2 regions of the Staphylococcus sp. IVB6181 genome follow, and region 2 is predicted to be linked to the other one. Evidence: riboswitches for the same ligand, from Rfam matches in the RefSeq annotation. Region 2 holds a riboswitch; the other holds the start of a gene.

Region 1 (6,331 bases), 270 kb from region 2:
GCTTCCCGAAATCGATGGAATTGAAGTTGCGAACCGCTTAAGAGAGTACAAAGAAACGCCAATCATTATGCTGACTGCAAAAGGCGAAGAAACTAACCGTGTTGAAGGTTTCGAGTCTGGTGCAGATGATTATATCGTTAAACCATTCTCTCCAAGAGAAGTTGTTTTGAGAGTTAAAGCACTTTTAAGACGTACATTGACAGCAACATCAGATCAAAACGAACCGCATGCAAGAGATTTAATAGAGTTTAAACATTTGGTGATTGATAATGATGCACACCGTGTCCTTGCAGACGGAACACAAGTCAACTTGACACCAAAAGAATACGAACTCTTAATTTTCTTAGCCAAAACACCGAATAAAGTATTCGATCGCGAACAATTGTTAAAAGACGTTTGGCATTACGAGTTCTATGGGGACTTGCGTACTGTAGATACTCACGTCAAACGCCTCAGAGAAAAATTAAACCGTGTCTCATCAGATGCTGCGCATATGATACAAACTGTATGGGGCGTAGGTTATAAATTCGAGGTTAATACCGACGATGAAACGACTCAATAATGTCGTAATTAAACTGTGGTTAACTATTATTTTAATAGTAACGACAGTTTTAATTTTACTCAGTGCTGCTTTAATAACATTTATTCAGCAATATTATACGCAAGATACTGAACAATCTTTAGTAAATGATGCGCATCGTATCAGTAATTTATTAGAGGAATCTGATAATAAATCACTTGCGATCAAACATAGCAAAACACTGATAGAAGGCCCGAGCGGGTTGATTATCATGAAAAATAAACATGATGAATATTATAATTCGCATTCTAAACTTAAAGATAAAATGATGGATGTTATTAAAAAAGACAGTGGTTTGAATCATGTATTCAGCGAACATAAAAAAGCTTCAAAACATATAGAACTAAAAGTTAACGGCAAAAAACATACTTACGTTTTAGTGGGGTACCCTGCGAAAATTGATGAAAACAATCAAAGCGGCGGTGTGTTTATCTACCAAGACCTAAAAAGCATTGATGATACCAACAATGTGATTACGATTATTATTTTAGTAACAGCTGTAATTTTCTTAATCATCACAACGGTATTCGCATTCTTTTTATCATCTCGTATTACTAAGCCGCTGCGTCAGCTCAGAACACAAGCCACTGGCGTATCACAAGGCAACTATTCATTAGTCAATACGATTAATACGAAAGATGAAATCGGCGAACTTGCCCATTCATTCAACTTAATGAGCAGTGAAATTCAACGTCATATCAACGAAATTTCAGCTTCGAAAAACATTAGAGAAAGTCTCATCAATTCTATGGTCGAAGGTGTACTTGCAATTAATGAAGATAGAAAAATCATTCTATCCAACCAATTAGCAGAGCAGATGGAAAAAGATCTAGAAGGAGAAAACAAAGCTGCCTTCATCGATCAAATCAATCAAACCTTTGAAGAAAAAGAAAACCAATTCAGAGAGTATGAAGTGAATAACCGTTATTACGTGGTCATAATGAGTTATATTGATCAGTTCCAGCCTAACGGAAGCAGCGGTATTGTAGCAATCATTCGAGACATGACCAATGAACATCAGCTCGACCAAATGAAAAAAGACTTTATTGCGACAGTATCCCATGAATTAAGAACACCGATTGCGTTATTACAAGGCTATACAGAATCGATTGTCGATGGCGTCGTTTCTGAACCTGAAGAAATCAAAGAATCACTTTCGATTGTGTTAGATGAAACACAGCGTTTAAACAGATTAGTTAATGAATTGTTAAATGTTGCCAGAATGGATGCTGAAGGATTGTCTGTGCATAAGGAAGTTCAACCGATCAGCCAATTATTAGAACGCATGCATTTGAAATACCGTCAGCAAGCTGAAGAATTAGACATTGCAATTGAATTGGCACCAAATACCAATCATCAGTTATGGTATTATGACGAAGATCGTATGGAACAAGTACTGACTAATCTTGTAGACAATGCGACACGTTATACAGCACCAGGAGATTCTATTACCATCACTACAGACGAAGATGAAGACTATGATATCTTGTATATTGAAGATACCGGCAGCGGTATTGCGCCAGAGCATGTTGAATTAGTCTTTGATCGCTTTTATAAAGTAGATGCATCCAGAAAACGCGGTAAAGAGGGAACAGGCTTAGGCTTATTCATCAGCCGCATGATTGTTGAAGCGCAAGATGGTACCATCAGTCTTACAAGCGAATTGGGCAAAGGTACTACATTTATTATCAAATTGCCGAAACCGCCTAAAACACAATAGACAGCTTAAACCTTGGAGATTCCTCCAAGGTTTTTGATTGCTTATCCTTAGTTATGCAATCAGATTGAAATTGTGAGATAAATCGGATACAATAAATAGGAAAAATAAAATATAAATGAAATTCATCTTCGGGGTCGGGTGAAAGTCCCAACCGGCAGTAAATAAAGCCTGCGACCTGTATTTATCTCTGTGATAAATATGGCTGATCTAGTGAGATTCTAGAGCCGACAGTATAGTCTGGATGGGAGAAGATGGAGGGTTTATTTGTTGTGCAATAAAATCCTCCTATTCACGTAGATGAATGGAAGGAGTCCTTATGAATCAACAAAAGAACAAACGTTTTATCGTTATCAGTATGTTGAGTGCAGTTGCTTTTATTTTGATGTTTATCAAATTTCCATTACCGTTTCTGCCTCCATACCTCACATTAGACTTTAGTGATGTACCTGCATTATTAGCAACATTTATTTTCGGTCCGGTAGCCGGAATTATTGTAGAACTTATCAAGAACTTATTGAACTTCTTATTCAATATGGGCGATCCGATAGGTCCTGTTGCAAACTTTGCGGCGGCAGTGAGTTTATTACTCGTTGCGTATTATGTAAGCAAAGCAGTGAAAAGCCGATACAGTATTATCATCGGACTTTGTGCTGGTATTGTCGCAATGACGATTGTATTAAGTATTTTAAATTATTTTGTTTTATTACCGTTATACGGAATGATTATGAATTTAGGCGATGTTGTAAGGAACTTAAAAATCATCATCGTTTCAGGTATTATTCCATTTAACATCATCAAGGGTATTGCGGTATCAGTGATATTCCTGTTGCTGTTCAAACGATTAAAAAATGCCTTAAGATATTAATTGATATATTAAAGCCCCCGGGAAACATTTTCCCCGGGGGGTATTTTCATAATGTTGAACACTTAACAAGTCTTCAACTTTCAATCTATTTTTAGCGAAGATTACCAAACTGGTAAAACGATTGAAAATTTATTCGAATTTTAAAGCATCACCATCAAATGGTTCATCTGCAATTTTAATAGAGTCTGTAGGGCAACCTTCGTCTGCGTCTTCTAAATCCTCATAAAGTTCTTCAGGAACCGGTGTAGTTCCTTCATTATCGTCTAAGATGACATATGCAATACCTTCGTCATCATAGTCGTAAATATCAGGTGCCGCTGCACCGCATGCGCCGCACGCAATACATGTATCCATATCTACAATCGTATATTTAGCCAATTTACTTCGCCTCCTTCTTTAAAAATGCTACACTGATAGGGTAATTTATATTTTAACACCAGTTTATCTTTTTTCAATACTATAGGTCATAGGTGATGATTGATTTGAAAGAAATAATTCAATACATAAAAAATCATACATTCCATTATAAAACACATAAAAGTATCTACAATATACTCATTGGTGCTAAAACACATCAAACATATTTTGATGGGTGTAGCCAACAACTTTTATCATTATATCATAGTCAGCCAGATTTAAAATATACATCATTCGAACGAATCTTTGATGAAATAGAGACATCTGATACCAAAATTCCTTTGAAAATATCTACACGGTATACGTTTGATAGTATTCAAAATACTTTCCAAGTACTGCAATTACTGATTCAAACCATTTCATTCAAACATCATCACACACTTGAATTTATACCCGTTTCTCAAGTCAGTAAAGTTCAAGATCGAGCAAAATCATTATTTTATAAAATTCAGCACCAAACATTGGATGATCAATTCAAAAATGAAGTTTACCTGCTGTTTGATCTGCTTAATCAAACCCAAACACAATCTGTACTGCATTATTTCTTGCAAGGCTATGACGAAATCATGTACACCAATCAGCAAGTCAGTTTAATCGAAGACATTAATATGTCTGACTTAGCAATCATCAAAATGAATGACCTCGTAGAAATGATGCATTTGTTAGAAGATACATCGACTTTTCCGTTATTGTCTCAAATGATTATACTGCCTTCACTCTCATTAAATACAAAAGATACCTTTAAACTCGTACAATCCGGATTGACCTTTGATGAGATTGCACAAAAAGAAGGGGTAAAAGTCAATACGATAGAAGACCATATATTAGAACTTTATATCAAAGGTTATTTATCGGATTACGATGCTTACTTAAAAGAGGATCAATTTCAAGCTTTCCAATCTTTCTTTAAACAACATAGCAATGAACGCTTGCGAACGTTTAAAGCTGAGTTTCCGAAAATGAGTTATTTTGAAATCAAATTAGCGATAGTCTTAATCGCCAGGAGGGAAAAGACGTGTTAAATAAAGCTTTGAAACAATGGTTCGGATTTGATGCTTTTAAAGAAGGGCAACAAGCAATTATTCAAAATGTACTGGACCATAAAAATACGTTAGGTATTTTGCCTACAGGCAGCGGTAAAAGTTTATGCTACCAATTGCCGACGTATATTAAGCAACAACCGACTTTAATTATTTCACCTTTAATCTCTCTTATGGATGATCAAGTCATGCAGATGAGAAAAAATGGAGAGCGTTCAGTCAGTTATATCCATTCAGGGATGAGTTTTGAAGAAAAGCAGAAAAACTTAAAGCGTTTGAAGCATTCTAAGTTCATCTTTTTGAGTCCCGAATTTATACTCCATCAAGATAATATCAAATGGATTACTTCCATCAATCTAGGTATGATTGTTTTAGATGAAGCACATTGCATTACTGAGTGGGGTTATGATTTCAGACCGCATTATGCATTGATTGGTGAAATTACAAAACGTTTCAAGAAAGCAACAGTCTTAGCACTGACAGCAACTGCACCTTTGCATTTAAAAGAAGATATTGAATCCATTGTGCAATCTGAGTTTGATGTTGTTAAAACAAAGATGAGCAGAGACAATATTATGTTGTCGCATATCAATTTTGATAATGATGCACAAAAAAATGAATGTCTGAAAGCCGCGATACAAACAACCGGTCCGACTATTATTTACGTATCTTCTAAGAAAAAATGCCGAGAACTTGCACAGATGATTTACGATGAAGGCTATTTAACGGGTATCTATCATGGCGATTTATCATATCAAGAACGTCAAACTGTCCAGCAGCAATTCATACAAAATAAAATTCCGATTATTGTAGCGACAAGCGCATTTGGGATGGGGATAAATAAACCAGATATCCGCACTATTATTCATTATCATCTGCCTGTCAGTCCTTCAAGTTACATTCAAGAAATCGGCAGGGCAGGTCGTGATGGACAACTCAGCCAAGCTATCAGTCTGTATCAACCTGATGATTATTTCTTGTTAGAAACGATATTGTTTGCGGATGTAATTACAGATGACGATGTTGCTGCAATGTTTGCAGGTGTTGAGTTACCGCCTGAAAAGCAGCAAATCATTAAAATTTTAGCTTCTCGCTATAACCAAGAAGAAATACAAGCAATTTTCAAAGTGTCCGCAAATCGCAAACAAGAAGGATTGCTTAAGATGATGGGGTATAAAAACTTAAAGACCTGCCGACGTAATTACCTCATGTCTTATTTCGGGGAATCCGTATCTGAAATTGAACATTGCTGCGATAATGATCAAACAGTTGAATCCATCCATGTTCCGAATAAAAAGAAAGTCGCGAGAAAAATGGATTATTTAGAAAAACTCAATCAAATCTTCATATAAATTTAAACTTTAAATTTCATTTACATGTTAGTGTGAAGAAATAGTAGGTTCTACCTTGATTTAGGGTATTGTTTGACAATTATCTCGCAAACCTACATTCTAAGCATTATATTTATATTTTCTTATGTATATCAGTGTCTCATACAAGTATAAATTGCTTTGCTAAGTATGTATTGCAAGTTATAATTAGGTTGTAAGGTGTGTTTTTGCCCTTCTTATTTGGGGTATGAATACTACATATGTAAAATTAATATTTTTTTAATAAAGAAAGGATGATGGCGTTGTCAAATAACAATTTTAAAGATGATTTTGAGCGCAACCGTCAATCAATTGATCCTAAACCATCACATAAAAACT
Region 2 (6,331 bases):
AAAACCGTCGATCGTTTAGTTTCAGGAATCAAATGGATATCAAATTGTCCATGGTCAAGTCTGAAAATCGTCAAACTTGTTCCATCAACAGTGATAGAACCTTGCTGAACCATTTGATCTGTAATCGATGCAGGACATTGTACAGTTACGATGTTAGAGTTGGCAGAAGGTCTGATTTTAATAATCGACCCTACTTCATCAACATGTCCTAATACAAAATGTCCGCCGAACCTGCCTTGACTGGGCATGGCACGCTCTAAATTCACACGATTGCCTTTTGTCAGCTGCGATAAATAAGTTTTGTCTTCGGTTCCTTTAATGACATTGACATCAAAGGAAGATGAATCAAAGGAAGTCACTGTTAAACATGCACCATTCACACTGATTGAATCACCGATATGCATATCTTCTATGATAGTTTGACATGCTATCGTCATTTTGATGACATTTTGTTCTGTAGTCATTCGATCAATCATACCGATTTCTTCTACAATACCGGTAAACATGAAATCACTTCTTTCTTAATACAACTTTGATATTTTGATCAATGATTTCAGAATGGTCAATTTCAAATTGAGGAACTTGTTCCAGCGGTAAAATGCTGTCAGTTTGATAAAACTGATAAGCGCCAGAACCTCCAATTACTTTCGGGGCGTAGTAAATAATCAGTGTTTGTACACACTGCGATTGGAGAAATTGGGAAGTCACTTTAGGACCGGCTTCAACATAGACTGAGCCGATACCTTTCTTATATAAATCTTTTAAAACAGTTTTAATTGAACAATCATCAAGTACAATCACCTGTAAGTGAGATTGAAGTTCATCTGTTTTTATTTGGTTATTTTCTGTGTATACATAGACGGGCGAAGTCGGATCATGAAATATGTTCTGGTTCCAATCCAAATTACCGCTGCGTGCTAATATCACGCGAACGGGCTGGCGTTCACCTTCTAACCTCACCGTTAAACTCGGATTATCCGCAGCAACAGTACCTGCACCGGTCAAAATTGCATCATGACGTGCACGCTGCAAAAACACTTCTTGTTTAACGCCAGGATTGGTAATCCATTTGCTTTGACCCTCATCCGTAGCTTGTTTACCATCCAAACTTACACTTACCTTTAATGTTACTTCTGGTATTTGTGCTTGTTTAGCTTTAAAAAAGTCTGTATACATTGCTTCTGCCTCAGGCTGATGCTGATAATCCACTTCAATACCTGCCGCTGCTAAAATATCATCTCCAGGAGAATCCAAAGTAATGTCTTTCATAGCATAGACAACTTTTTTAATCCCCGCTTCGATAATTTTATTAACACACGGCGGCGTGGATCCAAAATGTGTACAAGGTTCTAAAGATACATAGATGGTTGCACCTTTTGCTGCATATCCAGCCATATCTAATGCTTGTACTTCAGCATGTTTTTCTCCCTGCTTCAAATGTGCGCCGAGTCCGACAATTTTGCCGTCTTTGACAACCACAGAACCGACTGCAGGGTTAACACCTGTTTGGCCTTCAGCCATTTTTGCTAATTGTATAGCATATTGTAAAAAACGATTCAAACAATCACCTCATTAAAAAATCCGCTGTCTCAAATAAAGAGGCAGCGGATTAGAATATATCAACGTTGGATAATTAAGCAGACCAGTCCCTATAGTAAGAAAGCTGATTTCTGTATAGCGAACTAGACCCCACTTAAATACCAATTAAAATTAATATTTAATGACGTCTTGATTCTTTCTCCCATCCAGACTTTAACTGTCGGCTCTAGATTTCCACTAGATCAGCCATACTCATCAAATGAGTACAGGTCGCAGGCTTATAATTTACTGCCGGTTGGGAATTTCACCCTGCCCCGAAAGAATATTATGAAATTGTTTCTGAATCGATCGAGCATGTATTTCGTGCTCATAAGAATATCATAGCTTACTTTATTTTATATGACAATAATTTTAACTTATTTGTTATCTGTTTTCAGCATGATATTCATACAGGCTCTCAACAGCCTGTACAGATTGACGCACTATCATATTGACACCGTTACGTGCTTGATTGATACCATTAGTGATTTGACCGATCGCAATTAAATGCGGCAAAGTCCCGTATCTTGGACTAATTACTTGATTGGTCTCCGGCACAATTTGAATCCCGCCCATCGGGTGCGCTTGAACAATTTGTCTATTCGCAATATCTATTAAGAATGCATCATCTTCATCTAGATCTTTAAGTTGTGTGCGCGGTCCTGTCGCATTAATTACAACGTTGTATCGTTCTGTTTTGGTATCATCATTATATTTGAAGATAAACGTATCATTTTCTTGTGTCACTTCTGCTAAATCTTTTTTAATAATTAAATGACCGTTTTCAATCTCTTCAATCAATAAACGCGCAGTACGCGGCGGCATCGGATTAGAATTAGCTTTAAGTATCGGCATGTATTCTTTCATGAAAATCTTTTGATCTTCGATGCTCAAACTATTCCAAATCCAGTTCATATTTTCTTTGATAGTTTCTAACAAACTTTGGAAAACACTTAAGATTTCAGGATGCGCCAAATCATATTTTAAATCCTTGATCGGATCTCCGACACGTCGATGTACTAATTGTTCTAACGGAATATTCAATTCTTCGCACTCTTGTTTAAACAAATGGATAGCAGATTCTAACGGTACCACGCCGAAATGAGATTTGATAATATTGTTAAAGTTGTCTTTTGTTACATATTTCAATGTAATATCAGGCATTTCACCTCTGACACTCGGCAACTCTCCTTTTCTGCTTACAGCTGTTAAAGGCAAGTTGGGATGATGTTTAACAACATAACGAATAACATCTAAACTGGATAATCCAGTACCGATAACTGCGATATCATCTGTGCCATTCACTGTATTCAGCGTTTCATATGTCGGATACGGTGATTTGATAAATCCTTTTAATCCCTTGAGTTTGTATGGATCATGATACGACATTGTTCCGACAGTCAAGAAGACATAGTCATATTGTCTGCATGCTTCGTGCTGATGATTCGTACATACAAAATATTGAATCTGTGCATCCTTTTCAAACCCTTTTTCTAAAAACATTTCAGTCGCTTTTTCAGTAATGATATGTATATTGTCATACTGATTGCTGAAACGTTCCAAATAGCTTTTCATGTAATGGCCGAATACAAATCTCGGCAAATACGCAGCGTTATCGAATTTAAATTCATCTTGGTCTTCATACCATTTATAAAATTCTTCTTGGTCATTTAAATTCAACGACATGTCTTTACTCGGCAAGTTGATTAATAATTGGGAACTGTCGTTTTGAAAAGGCACACCTTGCCCCATATTTTTCGCATTATCATACACATCTATTTCTAGTTCTTTAAAATATGAATGCTGCTCTAATTGTCTTAAGATACTGACGCCTGCCGTACCCATTCCTATAATTGCAACGCGCATCGTTGATAACCTCCTCTTAACCAATACTTTTAGTTATACACTGTCTATTATGCTATAAACAAAAATAAAGCGAAACAATTAAATCTCAAACATTTAATCATTCCGCTTTAACTTTATTCAATATTAAACTATTATTGGTGTTTTTTATCGTCTTTATAAACAAATAATTTGAAGTATTTACCTTCAGTGTTGATTTTTTCATAGAAGTTCGCAATCAATGATGCGTTGCTTTCCGCCCATTTTATATCTGTCGCATATTGATGTTCACCTGGATTCTTAGGATTCCATCTCATGCTGTATAATGTATTTTGATCTGGGTTGGATAAGAAATGTTTGTGGATGAATTCTGCACCGCCGTCAATGGCTTTTTCTGGTGTATCCCATCCATGTTTCTTAGCGTATTCTGCACCTGTTTTGACAGGGTCTTTATCTAATGCGCCTACACCGTAGAAGTTATAATATTTCTTACCGTCTATCTCTACACCTTTTGATAATTCACTTTTAACAGCGCCTGTTTCCAAGACAGCATGCGAAATCAAGTAGACTTCGTTCACTTGGCGTTTTTTCGCTGCATGTATAAAATCTTCTGTATGAGATAACAAGGTAGGTCGGTCCGCAAGCATACGCTTAATTCTATTCTTATCAATACCTTGATACTTAGATAAATCTAAAAATTGATATTTTTGAATATCATCGTCTATGAAGTTTTTACTATCCATCGCTTTTTTAATTTCTGTACCAGTTGCATCATGCCATCTGTCATTCTTGTCAGAAACCTGCTGGCTTGTATAGTTATCGATTTGTTTTTTCGCTGCCTCTTCTAAAGTCACATCTAAATGTTCAACCTTCTCTACTTTCTTAACGTGTTTAAATAAGACTTGATCTGAAATCATAGAAAAGAAAATAAAGCCAGTAACAGCTAAAATAACAAGCAGCCCTATTATAGCGAAGATAGAGCCCTTCTTGTGCTTCGTCATAATTACACCTCTTAGGTCAAGTTAAATTAAAGTTGATGCGTATTGATTCTAAATCTTAACAATTTTTTAAGTGTATAACAATTCAAAGTTGTCCACTCCACATTTTATCATACCTTTTGAAATGTGACTGGAATGAAGTCAGAATGTAATATTGCTGTAGTCTTCATATAATATTTTTATAACGTCAGTAATAATTAAGTGCAATATAACATTACAAAATAAAAAAAGCCTATTTATTTACAGTGAAACTGTAATAAACAGGCAGAATTCTATAAAAGCACGTTTATTATTCCGGACGTTTATACTCCATCATAATAAAGCTGGCTGCTTCTGATCTATTCTTATAATAGTAACGATTCAAATCGATCGTTCCTTCTATTTTTCCATCGCGATACATCATTTCATTCGTCATATTATTAATCATTATAAAATCTGAACTATCTTTAATCATGTCCAATTCATCATGGCGTGCAAAAAAGTGTTCCAAATTTAAATGTGCGTAATCCATAGAATCCTCCCGTCTTATAGTGAATTATGCTTTATCGTTATGTTTCGGTTCATTTCTGCAATCAAATTCAGTTAAAAATTTATTTCTACCCTTCTATTTAACACTTATTTTGTACAATAAGCAAATGAAATAATTTATAAACTTCGTTAAACTTATTTCAACTGGAAATAACATGTTATGCCCATAGATTGAATAGGTACGAGATGAATATAGAGACATTAATCATCCGTAACCAAGGGATTATTTACACATTGTTGAAGAGATATAATATCAAGTATGATGTCGAAGAATATGCCCAATTACTTTCCATTAAAATGTGGTCATTATTGCGACAATTCGACATGTCTATTCATAATAGCATGAGCGGATATTTATTTCAAAGGCTTAATTTTTATTTAGTGGACCAGTTCCGAAAGAAAGGAAAATGCCTGGAGGATACGATTGGAGACTTTAGTCTTATTGAAAATCACAGCGCTATAAACTCTACTAAAAATCATCTATCGCAACTCATTGCATCAGAGTATTATGCATTGTTGAATGATTGCGAAAGAATGTGGCTGAACCTTAAGCTTTGCGGATATAAACAATTCGAAATTCAAACGCTGATGAAAAAATCTGCGACAAGCATCCGCAAATATCAAACACAGGCACGCACTAAATTAGCGCCTTTGAAAAAATTTCTAAAAGGAGCGTCGCATGCATGACAAATTACCGCAGACCCAAAATTTTATATTTCACATCTTATCCGCATCAAACGTTTCAAATTGAATGTGCATATAATTTGTTTCATGAACTGATGAAAGTTCCATTGAGTTCGTATATGAATGCATTACTCAGACACTACCATTACACTCCGAAATATTCATCTCATGAACTCAAAAGTATGCTGAACATACGTAAACATCTGCCATTGATCATTATTAATCAGCAAACCATTCTGTTCCCAATCCGCAATAAACGCTCTCCTATCCAGCATTTTATTAACGGACTGGAAATTTCTGGTGTGCAATGCCATTACTCTATGACACGATTGGTTTTCAAAAATGGCGAACAACTCATAGTAGATGCCCATTATGCATTGATTCACCGTAAATGGCTAGAATGTATCTTTTTATATCATCTGACTTTTAATGCTGCTGATTAAAACGACATTCAAGCAGCTTTTTGGTAAAGTACGCAGTGACTTCCTTCATTAAAATACTAGATACAATGATTGCTAATATTCCGCCTGTTAAAATCAATATAAGTTGCAGCATCGATAGATCGACTTGAGGATGTACAAAATATTGAACGACATTCAGGCTTGATAATAAGCCGAATAAAAACAAACCAAGTAATAATGCATTGATTAACAGCATTCCTGCAATAATTAAGAAGAAAGAGGCTGTTCCTTGGTTGCGTT

What was found. A riboswitch is a leader RNA that binds a small molecule or an ion and turns the genes downstream of it on or off. The one in region 2 is predicted to bind FMN.
Region 1: it holds a riboswitch for FMN, as region 2 does, so the genes downstream of both, MUA90_RS07470 (ECF transporter S component) here and ribD (bifunctional diaminohydroxyphosphoribosylaminopyrimidine deaminase/5-amino-6-(5-phosphoribosylamino)uracil reductase RibD) in region 2, are expected to answer to the same signal.

The regions. Positions count from the first base shown of each region.
Region 1 is NZ_CP095096.1:1,522,041-1,528,371, forward strand. It holds gene MUA90_RS07460 (response regulator) at 1-562, shown strand, start outside; gene MUA90_RS07465 (ATP-binding protein) at 546-2,300, shown strand; FMN riboswitch at 2,421-2,557, shown strand; gene MUA90_RS07470 (ECF transporter S component) at 2,617-3,165, shown strand; gene MUA90_RS07475 (ferredoxin) at 3,295-3,543, opposite strand; gene MUA90_RS07480 (helix-turn-helix domain-containing protein) at 3,639-4,604, shown strand; gene MUA90_RS07485 (RecQ family ATP-dependent DNA helicase) at 4,598-5,974, shown strand; gene MUA90_RS07490 (LysM peptidoglycan-binding domain-containing protein) at 6,256-6,331, shown strand, end outside.
Region 2 is NZ_CP095096.1:1,252,581-1,258,911, reverse strand. It holds gene MUA90_RS06190 (riboflavin synthase) at 1-506, opposite strand, end outside; gene ribD (bifunctional diaminohydroxyphosphoribosylaminopyrimidine deaminase/5-amino-6-(5-phosphoribosylamino)uracil reductase RibD) at 511-1,560, opposite strand; FMN riboswitch at 1,730-1,865, opposite strand; gene MUA90_RS06180 (FAD/NAD(P)-binding protein) at 1,963-3,444, opposite strand; gene MUA90_RS06175 (peptidoglycan release complex glucosaminidase SagB) at 3,576-4,421, opposite strand; gene MUA90_RS06170 (hypothetical protein) at 4,708-4,929, opposite strand; gene MUA90_RS06165 (sigma-70 family RNA polymerase sigma factor) at 5,133-5,633, shown strand; gene MUA90_RS06160 (hypothetical protein) at 5,630-6,073, shown strand; gene MUA90_RS06155 (hypothetical protein) at 6,057-6,331, opposite strand, start outside.